Regions from separate parts of the Streptomyces sp. NPDC058459 genome, predicted to be linked through region 1. Evidence: predicted binding sites of a transcription regulator. Region 1 holds the regulator's gene; each other region holds the start of a gene.
What was found. Region 1 encodes HrcA, which represses chaperone genes, less so after heat shock. Its sites were predicted from a motif close to TTNGCACTCNGNNNNNCNGAGTGCNAA; they were not measured.
Positions count from the first base shown of each region.

Region 2: a site for HrcA is predicted at 2,725-2,751, ahead of groL (chaperonin GroEL). Genes of this name have one in related genera too.
Region 3: a site for HrcA is predicted at 5,260-5,286, ahead of groES (co-chaperone GroES). Genes of this name have one in related genera too.

Region 1 is NZ_JBHXLV010000113.1:4,425-11,849, reverse strand. It holds gene ACFWN1_RS20710 (ribonuclease Z) at 1-638, opposite strand, end outside; gene ACFWN1_RS20705 (histidine triad nucleotide-binding protein) at 645-998, opposite strand; gene ACFWN1_RS20700 (hypothetical protein) at 1,236-1,781, opposite strand; gene ACFWN1_RS20695 (VOC family protein) at 2,056-2,448, opposite strand; gene ACFWN1_RS20690 (16S rRNA (uracil(1498)-N(3))-methyltransferase) at 2,448-3,194, opposite strand; gene ACFWN1_RS20685 (nitronate monooxygenase) at 3,191-4,291, opposite strand; gene dnaJ (molecular chaperone DnaJ) at 4,370-5,509, opposite strand; gene hrcA (heat-inducible transcriptional repressor HrcA) at 5,510-6,526, opposite strand; gene ACFWN1_RS20670 (MBL fold metallo-hydrolase) at 6,684-7,406, shown strand.
Region 2 is NZ_JBHXLV010000182.1:5,189-12,613, forward strand. It holds gene ACFWN1_RS25915 (hypothetical protein) at 1-447, shown strand, start outside; gene groL (chaperonin GroEL) at 940-2,562, opposite strand; gene ACFWN1_RS25925 (cold-shock protein) at 2,957-3,160, opposite strand; gene ACFWN1_RS25930 (MoaD/ThiS family protein) at 3,615-3,890, opposite strand; gene thrC (threonine synthase) at 3,887-5,161, opposite strand; SAM riboswitch class I at 5,179-5,336, opposite strand; gene ACFWN1_RS25940 (glucosyl-3-phosphoglycerate synthase) at 5,531-6,475, shown strand; gene ACFWN1_RS25945 (trehalose-6-phosphate synthase) at 6,548-7,425, shown strand, end outside.
Region 3 is NZ_JBHXLV010000026.1:29,509-36,933, reverse strand. It holds gene ACFWN1_RS08040 (MOSC domain-containing protein) at 1-72, shown strand, start outside; gene ACFWN1_RS08035 (SDR family NAD(P)-dependent oxidoreductase) at 126-899, shown strand; gene ACFWN1_RS08030 (helix-turn-helix domain-containing protein) at 1,003-2,217, shown strand; gene ACFWN1_RS08025 (hypothetical protein) at 2,248-2,913, shown strand; gene groL (chaperonin GroEL) at 3,065-4,687, opposite strand; gene groES (co-chaperone GroES) at 4,805-5,113, opposite strand; gene ACFWN1_RS08010 (hypothetical protein) at 5,382-5,939, opposite strand; gene ACFWN1_RS08005 (polysaccharide deacetylase family protein) at 5,936-6,898, opposite strand; gene ACFWN1_RS08000 (methyltransferase domain-containing protein) at 6,881-7,425, shown strand, end outside.

The DNA.
Region 1 (7,425 bases):
GTGCGCACGCCCTCGCACAGCCGGGTGTCCATGACGAACGCGAACCGCTGCCCGCGCCGTGTCTCGCTGACCTCCTCCAGCGCGACCCCGCCGAGCGAGCCCTCGCGCTGGATGCGGCCCACGTCGGGGCCTGAGATGCCGTGCGCGGCGAGCCGGTCGGGCAGCATGCGCCGCCGGTCGGGCTCGGTCAGCCGGTAGCCGTAGGACTCCACCGGGTGGGACAGCCGGTGGGCCTCCAGGGTGTAGGAGGGGGTGGTGGCGAGGGGGCCGTCCGTGTCGACGGGTGCCTCGGTGAGGTCGACCGTCTCCCGGTAGGCGGTGGAGTACCGCAGCCGGTCGAAGAAGCGCTGCCCGGAGCGCGGGTAGTGCGCGGTGATCTCGTGCGGCACCCGGTCCAGGTTGATCCGCTGGATCACCCCGGCCAGGCCCAGGCTGTGGTCGCCGTGGAAGTGGGTGACGCAGATCCGGTTCAGGTCGTGCGCGGCGGCCCCGGCGCGCAGCAGCTGCCGCTGGGTGCCCTCGCCGGGATCGAAGAGGATGCCCTCGCCGTCCCAGCGCAGCAGGTAGCCGTTGTGGTTGCGGTGGCGGGTCGGGACCTGGCTGGCGGTGCCGAGGACCACCAGTTCACGTGCGGACATGACGGGTTATCCGGGGGGCCATCGCAGGCCGCGGCCGCCGAGGACGTGCGCGTGGGCGTGCCAGACGGTCTGACCGGCGCCGCCGCCGGTGTTGAAGACGGTGCGGTAGCTCTCCAGCGATTCGCCTTCGGCGACTCCACGGGTCTCCGCGAGCACGTCCGCGGCGAGCTGCGGGGCTTCCGCGGCGAGTTCCGCGGCGTTCTCGTAGTGGGCCTTGGGGATCACCAGGATGTGGGTGGGGGCCTGGGGGTTTATGTCCCGGAAGGCGAGTGTGGTGTCCGTCTCGCGGACCACGTCTGCGGGGATCTTGCCCGCGATGATGCCGCAGAAGATGCAGTCGTCCTGAGGTTCGCCGGCCATTCGCCGCGCTCGCTTTCGCCGATGATCTTTGCCTTCGGCATCCTAGTGGTTCGGGCGCGGGGGCGGCGTGGTTCGTCCAGTTGACGGTCCTCCGACCTCGCCCGGTCCTGGGGGCGCGCCGGAGCGTTCGTGGGCGTGGGGGCGGCGGTCGGCAGCCCAGGCGTGGTGCCGCAGCGGCTCCTCGCCGGCGAGGGGGCGGCGTTGATCGCCGGGGACCCGGTATGGATCACTCCTGAGCTACTTGCCCTCGACGGGCCGGCACGCGGGGTCGTTCTCGCACCACAGGGTGCGGGTGACGGTGACGGTCACCGTGGGCCGGGGCTGTCCGGGCGGGCGGTAGGTGGCGGGCGGGGTGTAGGCGGGGGCGGCGTCGCAGTCGCCGAGTCCGCTGACCCGGAACACCCGGCGTCCGCCGACCTCGGCGGTGAGATTCCCGCGCACACAGGCGCCGTTCACCGCCCGGGTCACCCTGCCGGTGACGGCTATGTCCCGCCCGTCCTTGGTGCGGCCCTGGCAGTCGACGGTGACGACGGTGGAGCCGCTGGGCGACCCACTCGCCTGCCCGCCACCCTGCCGCCCCGTACAGGTCAGCCAACTCACGTTCACATCACGCCTCTTCAGCGCGTCGGTGGCGGTCGAGTCGGTGGTGTACGCGACCGAGGCCGCCCCCAGCTCCCCCGGCTGACAGGCCGTCACGGTCCCGGCGGCCAGCACGGCGAGCCCGGTCACGGCCAGCAGCCGCACGGGACGCGGACCACGGCGAATCCACCTCGATGCCCCCATACGACCCAGCGTCCCACCGACTCCCCCCGGGGGGAAGGCCGCATGAAGCCAGTCACCCGAACGTGCGGTCCTCGCTACGCTGCCCCCGTGCGCGACGACGAACGCCGACTCACGCACCTGACCCTGCCGGACGGCACCGCGTACCGCTGGTCGGTCCGGCACCGGCGGCGGTCGGCACCGGGAGGTGCTGACCCGGCACCGGGACGGCACCGCCGTACGCGCCGACGCGGGGTGGCGGCCGGCGAGGTGAACGGAGGGGAGCCGCTGCCGGCCGTCAGCCGCGCAGCAGCAGCCACTCCTGCAACTCCACCAGGTTCCCCTCCGGGTCCCGGAGATGAGCCACCCGCATCCGGTCGGTGAACGGAGCCGGGCCGTGGGCCAGTTCGGCACCCCGGGCGGTGATGTCGGCGCAGTAGGAGTCGAGATCGTCCACCCGGAGCACGACCAGTGAGCGGTGGCCGGTGGCGGTCTCCCCCAGTTCGGCGAGCACCTCGGCCATCGACGCCCGGTCCTGCAGGGCGATCCCGGCGGACCCGGCGTGCGGGCTGAACTTCTCGTACGGGCCCTCGGCAGCGCCCGACTGGGGGCGCAGGCCGAGGACTTCGGCGTAGAAGCGGTAGCAGGCGGGGAAGTCCGTGACGAGCAGCCGGACCTGGGCGAGTTCCATCAGGACCACCGGCCGGTGCGGCCCAGCAGGAGGGCCGTCGCGGCGGTCCCGGCGGTGGAGGTGCGCAGCACGGACGGTCCGAGCACGCAGGCGCGGGCGCCCGCCTCCTCGAAGAGGGCAAGCTCGTCCCGGGCGACGCCTCCTTCGGGGCCGACGACGAGCACGATCTCGCCCTCGGCGGGGAGTTCGGCGGTGGCGAGCGGGGCGCTCTCGTGCCCGAAGTCGGAGTGCAGCACGGCGGCGAAGTCGGCCCGCGCGAGAAGTGCCGCCACCTCCTTGGTCGTCGCCGGGTAAGCGACCTCGGGGAAGCGGACCCGGCGGGACTGCTTGCCCGCCTCGCGGGCGGTGGAGCGCCACTTGCCGAGCGCCTTCAGTCCCCGCTCGCCCTTCCACCGGGTGATGCAGCGGGACGCCTGCCAGGGCACGATCCGGTCGACCCCGGTCTCGGTCATGGTCTCCACGGCGAGTTCGCCCCGGTCGCCCTTGGGCAGCGCCTGGACGACGGTGATACGCGGCCGGGGCTCGGGCTCCTCACGGACCTCGCCGAGTGCGACGATCAGCCGGTCCTTGCCCTCGGTGCCGGTGACCTCGCCCACCGCGTGGCGCCCGGCGCCGTCGGTCAGGACGACCTCCTCGCCGGGCTCCAGCCGCTTCACGGAGACGGCGTGCCGCCCCTCGGCACCGTCGAGTACGTACCGGGTGCCGTCTGTGCGGAAGTGCTCGACGACGAAGACGGGCGCGGTCATCGCGCGTCCCCTCCTTGGGTTCGGCCGGGTCTGTGCCGGCGCCCGGACTCACCGCGTACGAGGTTGAGTTCGGCGGCGAGGGTGCGGACGAGTTCGGCCGCGGGCAGCGGGCGGGCCAGCCGGTGGCCCTGGCCCGCCCACAGCGACATGCCCTGGGCGTCCCCGGCGGCGGTGGCGGCCTTGCGCAGCGGCGCGGTCAGCTGGTGCACATCGGGGTAGGCGGCCGGGGCGTAGGGTCCGTGCTCGCGCAGGAAGCGGTTGGTCAGGGCCCGCGCCGGGCGTCCGGAGAAGGCGCGGGTCAGCTCGGTGCGCGGGAACACCGGGTCGGTCAGCGCCCGCTTGTGGATCTCGGGGGCGCCGGACTCGGGGGTGGCGAGGAACGCGGTGCCGAGCTGGGCGGCGGTCGCGCCGGCGGCGAGCACGGCGGCGATCTGGGCGCCCCGCATGATGCCTCCGGCGGCCACCACCGGGATCTCGACGGCCTGCGCGACCTGGGTGAGCAGAGCAAGCAGGCCGAGCCCGGTGCCGTCGTTCTCCGCGAGGTCGCGGTGGGTGCCCTGGTGGCCGCCCGCCTCGATGCCCTGCGCGATCACCGCGTCCGCGCCGGCCCGCTCCGCCGCACGGGCCTCCTCGACGGTGGTGGCGGTGACCAGCGTGACCGTCCCGGCCCGGCGCAGCGCGGCCAGCGCCTCCGGGTCGGGCACGCCGAAGTGGAAGGAGACGGCGGCGACGGGATCGTCCAGCAGGACGGCGAGCTTGGCGTCGTAGCCGTCGTCGCGGCAGCCGTCGGGGGTGCCCGCCCCGGTCTCGTACCAGGCGGCCTCACCGGCCAGTTGCTGCGCGTACAGGTCGACGGCGCCGGACTCGGCGTGGGCGGGCTGGGGCAGGAAGACGTTGACGCCGAAGGGGCGGCTGGTCAGCCCGCGCAGGCGCTTGATCTCCCGGTACATGCCGTCGGCGGTCTTGTAGCCGGCGGCGAGGAAGCCGAGCCCTCCGGCCTCGGAGACGGCGGCCGCCAGTTCCGGCACCGCGACACCGCCCGCCATGGGGGCCTGCACGATCGGGTGCACGACGAGATCGGCCAGCGCGGAGGACATGCCCGCATGGTGTCATGTCCGCCTGACAAGTCCGAATCGGGCCGGCCGGGATCGGGGGGCGCGGCACGCCCCCCGACCTCAGCGTCCGTTGAACGCGTCCTTCAGCCGGGAGAACAGTCCCTGCTGGCCGGGCTGGAACTGCCCCGTGGGCCGCTCCTCGCCGCGCAGCTTGGACAGCTCCCGCAGCACCCGCTCCTGCTCGGCGTCGAGCTTCGTCGGGGTGGTGACCTCGACATGCACGATCAGGTCACCCCGGCCGCCGCCGCGCAGATGCGTGACGCCCCGGGTGTGCAGCGGGATCGACTGGCCGGACTGGGTGCCGGGCCGGATGTCGACCTCCTCCATGCCGTCCAGCGTCTCCAGCGGCACCTTGGTGCCGAGGGCCGCGGCCGTCATGGGGATGGTGACCGTGCAGTGCAGGTCGTCGCCGCGCCGCTGGAAGGTGGAGTGCGGCAGTTCGTGGATCTCCACGTACAGGTCGCCGGCGGGGCCGCCGCCGGGGCCGACCTCGCCCTCGCCCGCGAGCTGGATGCGGGTGCCGTTGTCGACACCGGCGGGGATCTTCACGGTCAGGGTGCGCCGGGAGCGGACCCGCCCGTCGCCCGCGCACTCGGGGCACGGGGTCGGGACCACGGTGCCGAAGCCCTGGCACTGCGGGCAGGGGCGCGAGGTCATGACCTGGCCCAGGAAGGACCGGGTGACCTGCGAGACCTCGCCGCGGCCGCGGCACATGTCACAGGTCTGCGCGGAGGTGCCGGGGGCCGCGCCCTCGCCACTGCAGGTGTTGCAGACGACCGCGGTGTCGACCTGGATGTCCTTGGTCGTGCCGAAGGCCGCCTCGTCCAGCTCGACCTCGATCCGGATCATCGCGTCCTGGCCGCGCCGGGTGCGCGAGCGCGGTCCGCGCTGCGACGCCGTGCCGAAGAACGCGTCCATGATGTCGGAGAAGTTGCCGAAGCCGCCGGCCCCGAAGCCGCCCGCGCCACCGGCGCCGCCGGCCTGCGAGAGGGGGTCGCCGCCGAGGTCGTAGACCTGCTTCTTCTGCGGGTCCGACAGCACCTCGTAGGCGGCGTTGATCTCCTTGAACCGCTCCTGGGTCTTCGGATCGGGATTGACGTCCGGATGCAGCTCGCGCGCGAGCCTGCGGAACGCCTTCTTGATCTCATCCTGCGACGCGTCGCGGCGCACGCCGAGAACGGCGTAGTAATCCGTGGCCACTTACGACTCCGCCAGGATCTGTCCGACGTACCGTGCCACTGCGCGTACCGCTCCCATCGTTCCCGGATAGTCCATGCGGGTCGGTCCGACCACGCCGAGCTTGGCAACCGCCTCGCCGCCCGAACCGTAGCCGACCGACACGACGGACGTGGAGTTGAGTCCCTCGTGGGCGTTCTCGTGCCCGATACGCACGGTCACGCCCGGATCCTTGGCTTCGCCGAGGAGTTTGAGGAGCACGACCTGTTCCTCCAGGGCCTCCAGCACGGGCCGGATCACCAGGGGGAAGTCATGTCCGAAACGGGTGAGATTGGCGGTGCCGCCGATCATCAGCCGTTCCTCGTTCTCCTCGACCAGTGTCTCCAGCAGGGTGGAGAGCACTGTGGAAACCGTACCGCGATCCTCCGCCTCGAAGGCATCGGGGAGGTCCTCGACCAGTCGCGGTACGTCGCTGAAGCGGCGTCCGGCCACCTTGCTGTTGAGCCGCGCGCGCAGATCCGCGAGCGACGCGTCCCCGAACGGCGCGGGGCAGTCGACCATCCGCTGCTCCACCCGGCCGGTGTCCGTGATCAGCACGAGCATCACGCGGGCGGGCGCGAGTGAGAGCAGTTCCACATGGCGGACCGTGGACCGGGTCAGCGAGGGGTACTGCACGACGGCGACCTGCCGGGTCAGCTGCGCGAGCAGCCGGACGGTGCGGGCCACGACGTCGTCCAGGTCGACGGCGCCCTCCAGGAAGTTCTGGATCGCGCGCCGCTCCGGCGCCGTCATCGGCTTCACACCGGCGAGCTTGTCGACGAAGAGCCGGTAGCCCTTGTCGGTGGGGATGCGCCCGGCGCTGGTGTGCGGCTGGGCGATGAACCCCTCCTCCTCCAGCGCGGCCATGTCGTTGCGCACGGTGGCCGGGGAGACGCCGAGGCTGTGCCGTTCGGTGAGGGCCTTGGAGCCGACGGGCTCCTCGGTGCCGACATAGTCCTGCACGATGGCGCGCAGTACCTGCAGCCTGCGTTCGCTCAGCATGCGCACCTCCATCACGTCGCCCACGGTCCTCACGGTGTACCACCTGGCACTCTGCGCGTGCGAGTGCCAGACTCCCCCCGCCAGTGTACGGCCGGGGGGTGCTCACCGGGCAAGGTCGGTGCGGTCCGCCCGGCTTGTCCCCGGCTAGCGTGCGGGCATGACCGTGACTTGGGAAGACCTCGGGTGGGAGCGCCTGGCCGAAGGGGTGGGCCGGTGCCGGCTGCCGGGCTGGGACTGCACGGTGGGGCTGGTGGTGGGCGCGGGCACGGCGCTGGTGGTGGACGCGGGGTCGAGCCTGGCCGAGGGGGCCGCGCTGCGGTCGGCGGTGCGGACGCTGGCCGGGCGGGATGTGACCCATCTCGCGCTGACCCACCCTCATTTCGATCATGTCCTTGGCTCTCCCGCGTTCGCCGGCGCGGAGGTCTACGGCGCGGTCGGGCTGGACGTGGTGTCCGGGCACGAGCGGGATGCGCTGCGGCGGGACGCGGTCGAGCACGGGGTCCCGGCCGGGGAGGCGGAGGCCGCCGTCCACGCCCTGGTCCCGCCCGCGCACACGGTCTCCGGCGAGTGGACGCTCGACCTCGGGGGCGGGTGCCAGGCGCTGCTGGCCAACGTGGGCCCAGGTCACACCGCCCACGATCTCGCGGTGCTGGTGCCCGGCTCCCCCGAGGTCGTCTTCTGCGGCGACCTGGTCGAGGAGTCCGGCGGACCGCAGGCGGGTCCGGACGCGGTGCCGTCCCGCTGGCCGGCCGCGCTGGACCGGCTGCTGGCCCTCGGCGGCGAGGACGCGCTGTACGTGCCCGGTCACGGAGCGGTGGTCGACGCGGCCTTCGTACGGCGCCAGCGGGACGCCCTGGCAGCGCGTTTCGGCGTGTCCTGAGTGCCGGGCGGCTGCTTCT
Region 2 (7,425 bases), on a different contig from region 1:
ATCCTGCTGGCCGCCCTGGGCCGTAGGACCCCGTCCCTGTCCCTCTCGGCCGCCGACTGCGCCGACCTGGCCCCGCTGCTGACGGAGTGGTACGCCAGGGGAGCCACGGACGACACCATCCTCCGCGCCCTCAGTGACGGCCTCCCCTCCCCCATCCACCACCCAGCCGCCCTGCTCCGCCGCCGCCTGACCGACAAACTCCCCCCGGAACCGGCCCCCACCCCACCCCACCGCACACTGGAATGCGCGAACTGCGGCCTGCCGGGCCGCCCCGAGGCCCTGCCCGGCGGCATGTGCCGGGCGTGCCGTGGCGAACAGACGCTGCGGGAGACCCTGGGCCCCCTGCCCACCCCCTCCGTACGCGCCCGCGCGGAGGAGATCCGGGCAGCCATGTCCGCCCGCAAGAACACCACGACACCCGTGCGAGACCCTCGCCCCGCCCGCTAGGCTCGCGGTCTTCAGCCGGTGGACCCCGGCCGGAGTCCTCCCGAGGCTGTGCCGATGACCATGAACCTCGACTGCCACTGGGGCAGCGCGGAGGAACTGGTGCTGCTGGGAGGACCCCCATTGGCCACTGGGATGACGTGGCGGCGGCTGTCCCGGCGGAAGGCGGCAGCATCGTCCGGCGCGCCTCACGACGGAGGGCTTCCCTTATGACCCCCTCGTCATGACCCCCTCGTCCGTCCACCCCGAACCGGCGTACCACGCGCGGACGAGGCGTCGTCGACGGCGTGGAAGGCGCACCCCGAGCATCTCCGGGCCCAGCGGCCCGGACGGGAACACTGGTACTCCTCGTACAGCCGTCGGAGGTCACATGATGGAGCGCGCCTACGGCTACCGCCGTCACCGGGGGCCGCGGCCGGGCCCGGGAACGCCCGAGGGCGACACCTCCCGTGAGGGAAGTGCCGCCCCGGACTAGGACAGTTGATCCGAGAGGGATCAGAAGTCCATGTCACCGCCCGGCATGCCGCCCGGAGCGGCCGCGGCGGCCTTCTCCGGCTTGTCGGCGATGACGGCCTCGGTGGTGAGGAACAGCGCGGCGATGGAGGCCGCGTTCTGCAGGGCGGAACGCGTCACCTTCGCCGGGTCGATGATGCCCTCGGCGATCATGTCGACGTACTCACCGGTCGCGGCGTTCAGGCCGTTGCCGACGGGGAGGTTGCGGACCTTCTCCACGACGACGCCACCCTCGAGACCACCGTTGACGGCGATCTGCTTGAGCGGGGCCTCCAGCGCGAGCTTGACCGCGTTGGCACCGGTCGCCTCGTCGCCCGTCAGCTCGAGCTTGTCGAAGACCTGGCCGGCCTGGAGCAGTGCCACGCCACCACCGGCGACGATGCCCTCCTCGACGGCCGCCTTGGCGTTGCGCACGGCGTCCTCGATGCGGTGCTTGCGCTCCTTGAGCTCGACCTCGGTCGCCGCACCGGCCTTGATGACCGCCACGCCGCCCGCGAGCTTCGCCAGGCGCTCCTGGAGCTTCTCGCGGTCGTAGTCCGAGTCGGAGTTCTCGATCTCGGCGCGGATCTGGTTCACGCGGCCCTGCACCTGCTCCGAGGAGCCGGCGCCGTCCACGATCGTGGTCTCGTCCTTGGTGACGACGACCTTGCGGGCGCGGCCCAGCAGGTCCAGGGAGGCGTTCTCCAGCTTGAGACCGACCTCCTCGGAGATGACCTCGCCACCGGTGAGGATGGCGATGTCGCCGAGCATGGCCTTGCGGCGGTCGCCGAAGCCCGGGGCCTTGACGGCGACGGACTTGAAGGTGCCGCGGATCTTGTTGACCACCAGGGTGGAGAGGGCCTCGCCCTCGACGTCCTCGGCGATGATCAGCAGCGCCTTGCCCGACTGCATGACCTTCTCCAGCAGCGGGAGCAGGTCCTTGACCGAGGAGATCTTGGAGTTGGCGATGAGGATGTAGGGGTCCTCGAGCACCGACTCCATGCGCTCCATGTCGGTAGCGAAGTAGGCGGAGATGTAGCCCTTGTCGAAGCGCATGCCCTCGGTGAGCTCAAGCTCCAGACCGAAGGTGTTGCTCTCCTCGACGGTGATGACACCTTCCTTGCCGACCTTGTCCATCGCCTCGGCGATGAGCTCGCCGATCTGGGTGTCGGCGGCGGAGATGGAGGCGGTGGAGGCGATCTGCTCCTTGGTCTCCACGTCCTTGGCCTGCTCCAGCAGAGCGGTGGAGACGGCCTCGACGGCCTTCTCGATACCGCGCTTGAGGGCCATCGGGTTGGCGCCCGCGGCTACGTTGCGCAGGCCCTCCTTGACCAGGGCCTGGGCGAGCACGGTCGCGGTGGTCGTACCGTCGCCGGCGACGTCGTCCGTCTTCTTGGCGACTTCCTTGACCAGCTCGGCGCCGATCTTCTCGTACGGGTCCTCGAGCTCGATCTCCTTGGCGATGGAGACACCATCGTTGGTGATCGTGGGGGCGCCCCACTTCTTCTCGAGGACGACGTTGCGGCCCTTGGGGCCGAGCGTCACCTTGACGGCGTCCGCGAGCTGGTTCATGCCGCGCTCGAGGCCGCGCCGCGCCTCCTCGTCGAACGCGATGATCTTGGCCATGTGAAGTGGTCCCTCCAGGACTGGGGGTGATTCCTTCGGACCGCGCCCGCGCCCGCGACGGACGGCTCGCCGACCTCGTGGTTCCTTGCCCCACCCGGCCTGCGGGCCTCACCGACCCGGTCCTTCGTTGTCACTCTCACCTTCAGAGTGCTAACGCAATGATTAGCACTCACCCAGGTCGAGTGCAAGCGCCTCCGGCGATGCGGAGCCGCTTCCGGCTCTGCTCGTCCGGCGGCGCGGGCGGCGCGGGCAGCGCGGGACGGTACGGGTCCATGACGCCGTCCGGCACCGTGTCCCGGCGGTGCGGGCGGTGCGGGCGGTGCGGGTGGTGCGGGAGAACGGCGAAGGGCCCGCACCCTGTGCTGGGTGCGGACCCTTCGCCGTGCTGGAGATTTCAGGTGGTGACGCGAACCATGTCGGCCTGCGGACCCTTCTGGCCCTGCGAGATCTCGAACTCCACCCGCTGGCCCTCTTCCAGGGCGCGGTAGCCGTCCATCTGAATGGCGCTGTAATGGACGAAGACGTCCGCACCACCGTCGACCGCGATGAAGCCGTACCCCTTCTCCGCGTTGAACCACTTGACGGTGCCCTGAGCCATGCCCAACTCCCCTATTACTGGCCCTTGCGCGGACCCGCACCTCGCGGACCCGGGTCAGACCTCGCCCCCCTGCAATCGGCCGGGGGCGTGCGCCGGAACGCGTCGACCGCGGCTGAATGTATCTGCACAACTGCCGTCTGCAACAGGTCAATCGGACGAGAATTCCGGATGGACACAGTCCGGAATCTGCCGCAACTTCGGCGGAATTCAGGGCAAGTCGGGCCCCGTAAAAACAACAAATGCCGCACATTACCCGCGCATTTTGGCTGTTTCTTATCGGGCTCGCGACATGGATCAAGTGCGCCCGGCCTGCCGGGACGGGAGCGTGTTCCCCAACTCTACCGCGTTCAATCAGACAGAATGGCCCCCTCCGTTTCTCTTACGGAGAAGGCCATTCCAGGAACTGCGCCGAGCCGGGATGAACCGAGGGTAACCGCGGTTACCAAAGGTAATTTCAGCCGCCGGCGACCGCCGGAATGATGGAGACACCCGCGCCGTCGGGGGTGGCGGTCTGAAGTCCGCCCTCGAAACGCACGTCGTCGTCATTGACGTAGACATTCACGAACCGGCGCAGCTTGCCCTGGTCGTCCAGGACGCGGGCGGCGATTCCCTGGTGGTGCTTCTCCAGGTCCTCGATGACCTCCGCGAGCGTGCCGCCCTCGGCGGCCACCTCGGCCTGACCGCCGGTGTAGGTGCGCAGGATGGTGGGGATGCGAACGGTCACGCTCATGCGAGGCCAGCCTCTCGGAAGGAGTCCAGGGTCGGGCGGATGGTCGCGGAGAGACCGGTGCCGGCCACCGCGTCCAGGGTCTTCAGGCCGTCGCCGGTGTTCAGGACGACGGTCGTGAGCGAGGGGTCCAGCGCACCGGACTCGACCAGCTTGCGGGTGACGCCGACCGTCACCCCGCCCGCCGTCTCGGCGAAGATGCCCTCGGTACGGGCCAGCAGCTTGATGGCGTCCCCGATCTGCGGGTCCGTCACGTCCTCCACCGCCCCGCCGGTCCGGCGCGCGATGTCCAGCACGTAGGGCCCGTCGGCCGGGTTGCCGATGGCGAGGGACTTGGCGATGGTGTGCGGCTTCTGCGGCCGCACCACGTCATGGCCCGCCTTGTACGCGGCCGACACCGGCGAGCAGCCCTCCGCCTGGGCGCCGAAGATCTTGTACGGCCTGTCCTCGACCAGACCGAGCGCGATCAGCTCCTTCAGCCCCTTGTCGATCTTGGTGAGCTGGGAGCCGGAGGCGATCGGCACCACCAGCTGGTCAGGCAGCCGCCAGCCGAGCTGCTCGCAGATCTCGTACGCCAGCGTCTTGGAGCCCTCGGCGTAGTAGGGGCGCAGGTTGACGTTGACGAAGCCCCAGCCCTCGCCGGCCGGGTCGCCGATCAGCTCGGAGCAGAAGCGGTTCACGTCGTCGTAGTTGCCCTCGATGCCGACCAGCTCGCCGCCGTAGACGGCGGCCATGACGACCTTGCCCTGCTCCAGGTCGTGCGGGATGAACACGCAGGAGCGCAGGCCCGCGCGGGCGGCGGCGGCGCCGACCGCGCCGGCCAGGTTGCCGGTGGAGGAGCAGGACAGGGTGGTGAAGCCGAAGGCGCGGGCGGCCTCCAGCGCCTGGGCGACCACCCGGTCCTTGAAGGAGTGCGTCGGGTTGCCGGAGTCGTCCTTGACGAACAGCCCACCGGTGACGCCGAGTTCGGCCGCCAGGCGGTCGGCCTTGACCAGCGGGGTCCAGCCGGGGTTGAGGTTGGGCTTGTCGGCCACGTCGGCGGGGACGGGCAGCAGCGGGGCGTAACGCCAGATGTTCGCCGGACCGGACTCGATGCGCGCCCGGAGCTTCTCGGTGTCGTACGCGGAGAAGTCGTAGGCGATCTCCAGCGGTCCGAAGCATTCCTCACAGGCGAAGACGGGACCGAGCGGGACGCGGTGTCCGCACTCCCGACAGCTCAGGGCGGCGGCGGGTCCGAGATCTACGGTGGGGGTGGCGACAGTCTGCACAGCCATGGAGGCGAGGCCCTTTCTCCTCATCTTTCCCACGGCGCATCTCGCCGTGAGACGGATTTGGCACCTTCCCTAGCCGGGAGCCTCGCGCGTGCCGCGACGTGTCGCGCACGGGAGACCGGCTGGAGGGTTGCCGGGGCTTCATCGGGCCGTTTCCCTCTGCCCCTCTGGATGAGCGGTATTCGGTTGTGGACGCCGGGTGGCCTCGACATGCGATGGTCACTGGCGTTGTCCAAGACTGTACAAGACTGTAACCGAAGGCCAGGAGAGTTGACGGTGTCGTCCGAACCGCGAGATGAGTCAGGCGGGGACCGGCCCCGGCACCGGCCGCCCGCGCCGCAGCCGCACCCCCGCCGTGAGGAGCCGCAGACCATGCTGGAAGAGACCGAGCGCTGGCTCGCCACCCGCTCCTGGTCCGTGGCCGACCGCCCGGCGCACCGCGTCCTGGCCGCCAAGCAGCGCTCCGGGCAGCGGGTGTCCGTGGTGCTGCCCGCGCTGAACGAGGAGGCGACGGTCGGCGAGATCGTCTCCGTGATCCGGCACGACCTGGTCCTCCAGACGCCACTGGTGGACGAGGTGGTCGTGGTGGACTCCGGGTCCACCGACCGCACCGCCGAGGTGGCCGCCGCCGCGGGCGCCCGGGTCGTGCACCGGGACGACATCCTGCCCCGGCTGCCCGCCGTGCCCGGCAAGGGCGAGGTGCTGTGGCGCTCCCTGCTGGCGACCAGCGGTGACATCGTGGCCTTCCTCGACGCCGACCTGCGCGAGTTCTCCTCCGACTTCGTCCTCGGCATCGTCGGCCCGCTGCTCACCGACCCGGGGATCGACCTGGTCAAGGCGATGTACGACCGTCCGCTGGGCGGCGCCGCCGGGCAGGGCGGCCGGGTCACCGAGCTGATGGCCCGCCCGCTGCTGAACATGCACTGGCCGCGGCTCGCCGGATTCGTGCAGCCGCTCGGCGGGGAGTACGCGGCGCGCCGCTCGCTGCTGGAGCGGCTGCCGTTCCCGGTGGGGTACGGGGTCGAGCTGGGCATACTGGTGGACTCGCTGCACCTGGTCGGGCTGGACGCGCTGGCCCAGGTGGACGTCGGGGTGCGCAAGCACCGGCACCAGGACGGGCAGGCGCTCGGCCGGATGGCGGCCGCGATCTACCGCACCGCGCAGCTCCGGCTCGCGCGCGGCCACCTGGTGCGGCCCGCGCTGACCCAGTTCGAGCGCGGGACGGTCGGTTTCGAGCCGCGTACCTACTCGGTGGACACCGAGGAGCGGCCGCCGATGGCGGAGATCGCGGAGTACGCGGCGCGCCAGGTGGCGTGAGCGGGCCGTGTGCGGTCGGCGCGCCGGTCGCGCGTACGTTTGAGGGTTTACGGGCCGGGCTAGGTTGAGGCCATGGCTACGCAGGGTGCTGAGGTGCTGGTCGCGTCCAATCGCGGCCCGGTTTCGTACACGGTGGGTCCGGACGGAGGGCTGAGCTGCCGCCGGGGCGGCGGCGGTCTCGTCTCGGGGCTGTCGGCGATCGGTCCGGACACCGACGCGGTGTGGGTGTGCGCCGCGCTCGGGGACGGCGACCGGGAGGCGGTGCGGCGCGCGGACGGCGGACTGCTGCCGGAGCGGGACACCGGCGGGCAGCGGGTGCGGATGCTGGACATCGACGCCCAGGTGTACGCAGACGCGTACAACGGCATCGCCAACTCGGCGCTGTGGTTCGTGCACCACATGATGTACCAGACACCGCTGGAACCGGTGTTCGACGCGGAGTTCCGCCGGCAGTGGGACGCGTACCGCGCCTACAACCAGGCGTTCGCCCAGGCGCTGGCCGAGGAGGCGGCGCCGGGGGCGGCGGTGCTGATCCAGGACTACCACCTGGCGCTGGCGCCCCGGATGCTCCGCAAGCTCCGGCCCGACCTGCGCATCGGCCACTTCTCGCACACGCCCTGGGCGCCGCCGGACTACTTCCGCCTGCTCCCGGACGACATCGCGGCCGAGCTGCTCACCGGCATCCTGGGCGCGGACCGGGCGGCCTTCCTGACCCGGCGCTGGGCGGACGCGTTCACCGACTGCTGTCACGCGGTCCTGGGTCCGGGCATCCCGTCGGGCACGGAGATCGGGGTGCACGGTCTGGGCGCGGACGCGGAGTTCCTGCGGGAGCGGGCGCACCGGGCGGACGTGGACGAGCGGCTGGCGGTGCTGCGGGAGGAGATCGGCGAGGGGCGCCGGACGGTCGTCCGGGTGGACCGTACCGAGCTGTCGAAGAACATCGTGCGCGG
Region 3 (7,425 bases), on a different contig from region 1:
GCGGCGGGCGACGCGCTGCACACCGAGACGCTGGCCAAGGTCCACAAGTACCTGGCGGACCAGCCACGCTGAACGGCCGTCACCACGGGCCGGGTGCCGCCGGTGCGGGTCACTACTCTTGGGCCATGACAACGGCTCTGATTACGGGATCGACCGCGGGCATCGGCGCCGCGTTCGCACGGCGGCTGGCGGCGGACGGGCACGACCTGGTGCTGGTGGCGCGGGACACGGCGCGGCTGCGGGAGCAGGCGCTCGAGTTGCACGACCTGCACGGCGTCGAGGCGGAGGTGCTGACCGCCGACCTGGCCGAGGACGAGGGCATCGAGGCGGTGGCCGAGCGGCTCGCCGACCGCCGCAGCCCGGTCGACCTGCTGGTCAACAACGCCGGGTTCGGCAACAAGGGCCGCTATCTGGAGGTCTCCATGGCGGACGAGCTGCGGATGATCAAGGTGCACTGCGAGGCGGTGCTCCGGCTGACCTCGGCGGCGACGGAGGCGATGCGGGAGCGCGGGCGCGGCGGGGTGGTGAACGTCGCCTCGGTGGCGGCCTTCGTCCCGCGCGGTACGTACGGCGCCTCGAAGGCGTGGGTCGTGCAGTTCACCCAGGGCGCGGCGAGGGACCTGGCGGGCAGCGGAGTCCGGCTGATGGCCCTCTGCCCCGGCTTCGTGCGCACCGAGTTCCACGCGCGGGCCGGGATGGGTACGGACAACATCCCCGGCTGGATGTGGCTGGACGCGGACAAGCTGGTGGCGTCCGCCCTGACCGACCTCGCCCGCAACAAGACCGTCTCCATCCCCGACCCCCGCTACAAGGCCCTGATGGGCCTGGCCAAGGTCGCCCCGCGCGGACTGCTGGGCGGGATCAGCGCACGCACGGGCCGCAAGTACGGACCCCGCTGACGAAGGCGGTCCGGTGTCCACGCACTGTCGGTCGGGGGTGCTATATGTACGACTGGCCAGTGTGAATCAGGCCGGTAGAATAGATTCAACGAGGAGGTGCTACGTGGATCTCAAGCTCGTGGGGGAGCGGATCCGCGGCGAACGTGAGCGAGCTGGGTTCAACCAGCGCGATCTCGCCGCACGCGCTCAGCTCTCCCAACCCACTTTGACACGCATCGAGAACGGCGTCCGAGCGGGCGTGACGCTTGCCGAACTCGACCGCCTCGCTGTGGCCCTGGACATTCCCGTACGCCTGCTGACCAGCGGCGATCCTGTGCGCGAGCGGGTCCAGGTCGCGGCGAGGATCAACGGGAGCGATGCCGGGGAGCGCCAGGTGGCGGTTCGTCGCGCCCTTGACGTCGTGGAACTGGACGCCCGGCTGGACAAGCTGGGAGCGAGCGCGCCGCACGAACGGAGACCGGAGGGGCGTCTCCCTGCTCCCGATACCCGACTGGCATGGGAGCAGCAGGCGAGAACGCTGGCCGAACAGGTGCGGCAAAAGCTGCGCCTGGGCTGCGCGCCGATCGCTGACGTGGACGAACTGATCGAGCAGCTCACCGGCGCTGATACGGCGGTACTCGAACTCCCCAGCTCGATCGACGGCATCACTGCTGTCGATCCGGTGCGCCGGACCACCCTCATCACGGTGCGGACATGCGATGTACCCGAGCGGCAGAGGTTCACCTTCGCGCATGAACTGGGCCACCTTCTCTGGCAGGACGGTATCCGCGTTCACGAGCTGAACGGAGAGCGGACACCTGAGGAGAGACGCTGCGACGCCTTCGCCCGTCACCTTCTGGCGCCCGAAGAGGGAATCAGGTCATGGCTGTCCACCGAGCGCTACCACACGGCCGGCCGGATCGAGGAACGCACCGCAGCGCTCCTGGCACGGCACTTCAGAGTGAGTTTCCCGGTGATCCTCATTCAGCTCGAGTCCATGTCGATGCTCACCGCGGAGCAGAAGAGGAAGTTGCAGCGGCCGACCGGAGAACAGCTCGCGCAGAAGTACGGCTGGGGGCCGGCCTACGAACAGGAGAAGGAGTCGTCTCGTTCCCCTCGTGCCCCTCGGCGCATTCTCGAACGTGCCGTTGAGGCGTACCGGCGTAATCTCATCGGAGTCCGCGCCCTGGCCATGCTTGAGGGGCGAAAGCCGGAAGAAGCCGAAGCGGGTCTCAGGGAGGCGGGTATCTTCCCTGACCTGCCGGAGCCCAAGAGAGTCGATCGCGACCGACTGGTCGCTCGTGGCCGGACAAGAGGCGACAAGAGGCAAGTAGACTGACCCTGTTGGGGGACGTCGAAGGGTGGAGGCTTGCCCGAGAAGCACGAACCGGCGCTGGGGGAAATCGCTCCGGAGGAACAGGCGGAGCCGCTGTGCATCCTGGACGCGGTTATCTGCGTGCACTTCGTCGGTGCCAACCTCCACAGGCTGCTTGTGAATGTTCTCCGCCAGGCCGAACTCGTCCTCCTCGTGCCGCAGGAGGTCTCTGACGAGATCGTGGGCAAGGACAGGAAGTACCCCGGACTGAAACTCAGGTGGACTCGCCTGACAGGCAGCCCGTACGTCCGCGTCCTTCCGCCGATCGAGGCGCGGACGGCATCGGCTCGCGTGATCGAGGTTTTCGAGGACGTGCGAGGCCGGCAGCTCGAAGAAGCCCTGCGGGATTCGAGGGATCTCGGAGAGGCGGTGGTCGTCGCGCATGGAGTGCACTTCCAGGACGAGGGCCACGAGGTGTATGTCGCCATCGACGATCAGGGCGGTCAGGCTCTCGCCAATGAGCGGGATCTCACGGTCGTCACCGTGGAGGACGTGCTCTGCATGGCGATCGAATTCGGGAAGTTCCCTACCGAGGGGGACCTGAAGAAGGACTGGGCGAAACTGCGGGAGTTCGGAAATGGACTCCCGTCCTACACCTACACGGAACTTCCTCTCGCCTACAAGGGCTGGCGGCGGGAACAGGACGTGGCAGAGGGATAGTGGTCCCGGCGGTGCCGAGTGACTGACGCACGGATGTCGCATGCGGGTTGCCGGTGGGCTTTCGCCGGGCAGCGGTCCGGATTCGGACAGCACTTCGCCCCGCCAGGAGAATCCGGCGGGGCGAAGTCCGTTGCCCCAGGGGGCTGTTGTTCTAGTGGGAGTGGCCGTGGCCGTGGCCCGCGTCGGCCGGCTCCTCTTCCTTCTTCTCGACGACCAGGGTCTCGGTCGTGAGGAGGAGAGACGCGATGGAGGCGGCGTTCTCCAGGGCGGAGCGGGTGACCTTGACCGGGTCGATGACGCCGGCCTTGACCAGGTCGCCGTACTCGCCGGTGGCTGCGTTGTAGCCGTGGCCCTTCTCCAGGTCCTTGACCTTGGAGACGATGACGTAGCCCTCCTGGCCGGCGTTCTCGCCGATCCAGCGCAGCGGCTCGACGACCGCGTTGCGGACGACGGTCACACCGGTGGCCTCGTCGCCGGTCTTGCCGAGACCGTCCTGGAGGACCTTCGCGGCGTGCACCAGCGCGGAGCCACCACCGGAGACGATGCCCTCCTCGACCGCGGCGCGGGTCGCGGAGATGGCGTCCTCCAGGCGGTGCTTCTTCTCCTTCAGCTCCACCTCGGTGGCGGCGCCGACCTTGATCACGCACACGCCGCCGGCCAGCTTGGCGAGGCGCTCCTGGAGCTTCTCGCGGTCCCAGTCGGAGTCGGTGTTCTCGATCTCGGCCTTGATCTGGCCGACGCGGCCCTGCACGTCGGCGGAGTTGCCGCCGCCGTCCACGATCGTGGTGTCGTCCTTGGTGACGGTCACGCGGCGGGCGGAGCCGAGTACGTCCAGACCGGCCTGGTCGAGCTTGAGGCCGACCTCCTCGGAGATGACGGTGGCGCCGGTGAGGACGGCCAGGTCCTGGAGCATCGCCTTGCGGCGGTCGCCGAAGCCGGGGGCCTTCACCGCTACGGCGTTGAAGGTGCCACGGATCTTGTTGACCACCAGGGTCGACAGGGCCTCGCCCTCGACGTCCTCGGCGATGATCAGCAGCGGCCGGGAGGCGTTGCTCTGGATGATCTTCTCGAGCAGCGGGAGCAGCTCGGTGATCGAGGAGATCTTGCCCTGGTTGATCAGGATGTACGGGTCGTCGAGGACGGCCTCCATACGCTCCTGGTCGGTGACGAAGTACGGGGACAGGTAGCCCTTGTCGAAGGCCATGCCCTCGGTGAAGTCCAGCTCCAGACCGAAGGTGTTGGACTCCTCGACGGTGATGACACCGTCCTTGCCGACCTTGTCCATGGCCTCGGCGATCAGCTCGCCGACCTGCTGGTCCTGGGCGGACAGCGCGGCGACGGCGGCGATGTCGGACTTCTCGTCGATCGGGCGGGCCGAGGCGAGCAGCTCCTCGGAGATGGCCTTGACCGCGGCGTCGATGCCCTTCTTCAGGGCGGCCGGGGACGCGCCGGCGGCGACGTTCTTCAGGCCCTCGCGGACCAGCGCCTGGGCGAGCACGGTGGCGGTGGTGGTGCCGTCACCCGCGATGTCGTTGGTCTTGGTCGCCACCTCCTTCACCAGCTGGGCGCCGAGGTTCTCGAACGGGTCATCGATCTCGACCTCACGGGCGATCGTGACACCGTCGTTGGTGATGGTGGGCGCGCCGAACTTCTTGTCGATGACGACGTTGCGGCCGCGGGGGCCGATCGTCACCTTCACCGTGTCGGCAAGCTTGTTGACGCCGCGCTCAAGGGCGCGACGGGCGTCCTCGTCGAACTTCAGTGTCTTCGCCATGACAGCGGGAGCCCTCTCGGAAAATCTGGGTGGATGTGCCTGCGCCCCCGGCCGCCCGGCTTCTTTACGGTCGCGGGAACCAGGGGCGCAGTGGTGAAGCAGATGCTTCGGGGTGAACTACTTCTCGATGATCGCGAGCACGTCGCGAGCCGAGAGGACGAGGTACTCGTCGCCGTTGTACTTCACCTCGGTGCCGCCGTACTTGCTGTACAGCACGATGTCGCCGACCTGGACGTCGAGCGGCAGGCGCTCGCCGTTCTCGAAGCGGCCCGGACCGACGGCGAGGACGGCGCCCTCCTGGGGCTTCTCCTTCGCGGTGTCCGGGATGACCAGGCCCGAGGCCGTGGTCTGCTCGGCGTCCAGCGGCTGGACCACGATGCGGTCCTCGAGCGGCTTGATGGCAACCTTGGAGCTGGCGGTCGTCACGATCCGACCTCCCCCTTCTGAGAATTCACGGGGTTGACTGTCTGAGGTGGCGACCAGGTCGATCCGTCGTCGCGGGTGCCGGACCTGCCCGTCGCTGTGTTGGCACTCTCGTGTGCCGAGTGCCAGTGCCGAGACTATGACCGGGGTTAGCACTCGGTCAAGCGGAGTGCCAATCGACGTGCGGCGCGTCGGCATCGCGTACCTCTTCGGCGTGGCCGCGCCGTGCTGTCGGCGCGCGCGGCCTCGGACGCCGGACGGGTCGAAGTGCCTAGCGGTAGTCCGTCAGCCTTCCGGCCGTCAGGCCCCTGCGCTGCACCTCCTTCAGCACGCGCACCGTGCGCTCGGCCAGGGCGCCCTCGTGGTCCGGGGTGATGCGGACGATGTCGCCGGGGGTCAGGTGTTCGGGGGTGCCCCTGTAGGTGAGGCCGTAGCGCGTGGTCTTGACGCGCCAGTGGACGGCGGCGTCGGCGCGGGTGAACACGGTGACCGGCAGGCGGAGTTCGCCGACCAGTGCGGCCAGCCTCCGGTCCCGTACGGCTCCCTCGCCGTAGGTGAGGAAGACGACCCGGTCGGCTGTGGCCACGTGGTCCGCCACCCGGGTCCCGGCACGCAGGGAGAGGGGGCGGGGCGGGGCGGCCAGGGGGGCGGTGAGGCCCCAGCGGAGATAGGCGCGTTCGGGGGCCGGGCGGCGGACGCCCGCGGCGGCCTTCTTGCCGAGGCGCTCGATGGGGTCGACCGACTGGGCGCAGCCGGTGAGCAGCAGCGCGGCCGAGGCGAGCGCGACGGCCCGCGCCGCACGGTGGGCCGGCCGCGCCGGGCGCCTCACAGGTAGTCCTCCAGGCGTGCCACGGCGTATCCCTCGCGGGTGACCTTGTTCAGGAAGCGGCGCATGTCGTCGACCATCGTGCCGTCCCACTCGTCGGTGCCCCGGAAGTGGGTGAGGACGATGTCGCCGCGGTGCAGCCGCTGGTCGTCCTCGCGGTACTCCCAGTGGTCGACGAAGACCTCCTCGTTCCAGATCGGCGCGTACTTGATGCCGCAGGACTTGGCGGCGCGCAGCGTGTCCTGGTCGTAGTCGCCGTAGGGCGGGCGCAGGACCTCGGGGCGCTTGCCGTACTGCTCCTCCATGACGTCCTGCATGCCGCAGATCTCGTGGCGCTGCTGCTCGTAGGAGAGGCCGGGCAGGTAGGGGTGGGTCAGGGTGTGGTTGTCCAGCGTGTTGCCGTACGCCTGGCTCCTGCGGAAGTACCCGTAGTCGTCCTTCACCAGGTAGTCGCTGAGGAAGGCGGTGTACGGGACCTTCAGCTCCCGCATCATCCGGAGGAACCGGGGGTCCTTCTCGGCGCCGTCGTCGATGGTGAGGAAGACGATCTTCTTGTCGGTGGGGACGGTGGTGAAGACCGGGGGGAGGGCCTCGTCCTCCTGGTGGTCCACCTCGAAGCCGTCGCGGGCGGTGATCCTCGGCTTGACCCCGGGTGGGGCCGGGGCCGTGAGCGGGACCTGGGCGAGCTTCCACCGGCGGGCGGCGGCCACCATGCGGCGCCGCTCCGCCAGGCGGGCCGAGGCGGCGTCAGGGGCCTTGGCGGGGCCGCCCAGCCCGGCGGGGGCGGGGCCGCCGGGGCCGGAGTCCGCGCAGCCGGCGAGGGCGGCGGCGGTGGCCAGCACGGCGAGCGAGCAGCGGACGACCAGGGACCGGGGACGGAGCCGGCGGCCGGTCCGGGAACCGATCCGGGAGCCGGCCCCGGAGCCGGTCCGGGATTTGTCATTTTGTACTACATATCCCATGCTGCCGGATTCTGGCAGGCGCCGGCCCCGGTCCCGGCCCGACACCGCCGCCGGAGGCGCACGGTCCACCGACTGGCCCACAATGAGCCGGTGAACGACCAGCTCTCCGCACTCCAGGGATTCCACGCGCTGCGCACCGACGAGGGCCGGGCCCTCCTCGACGAGGTGCGCGGCACCGCGCCGGCCGACGAACTCGCCGTGGCCACCCGGCTGCGCCGCACCCACCCGGCCGGGCTCGTGTCGGCCGCGCTCGGCCAGGCCCGGCTGCGGCAGCGGGCGGAAGCCAAGTTCGGCGCCGGGGACGCGCGGCGGATGTTCTTCACCCCGAACGGGGTCGAGCAGTCGACGCGGGCGAGTGTGGCCGCGTACCGCGCGGAGCGGATGCGGGCGCTCGGCGTCACCTCGGTGGCCGACCTGTGCTGCGGGATCGGCGGCGACGCGCTCGCGCTGGCCCGCGCCGGCATCCGGGTGCTCGCGGTGGACCGGGACCCGCTGACGGCGGCCGTGGCCCGCGCCAACGCCGGGGT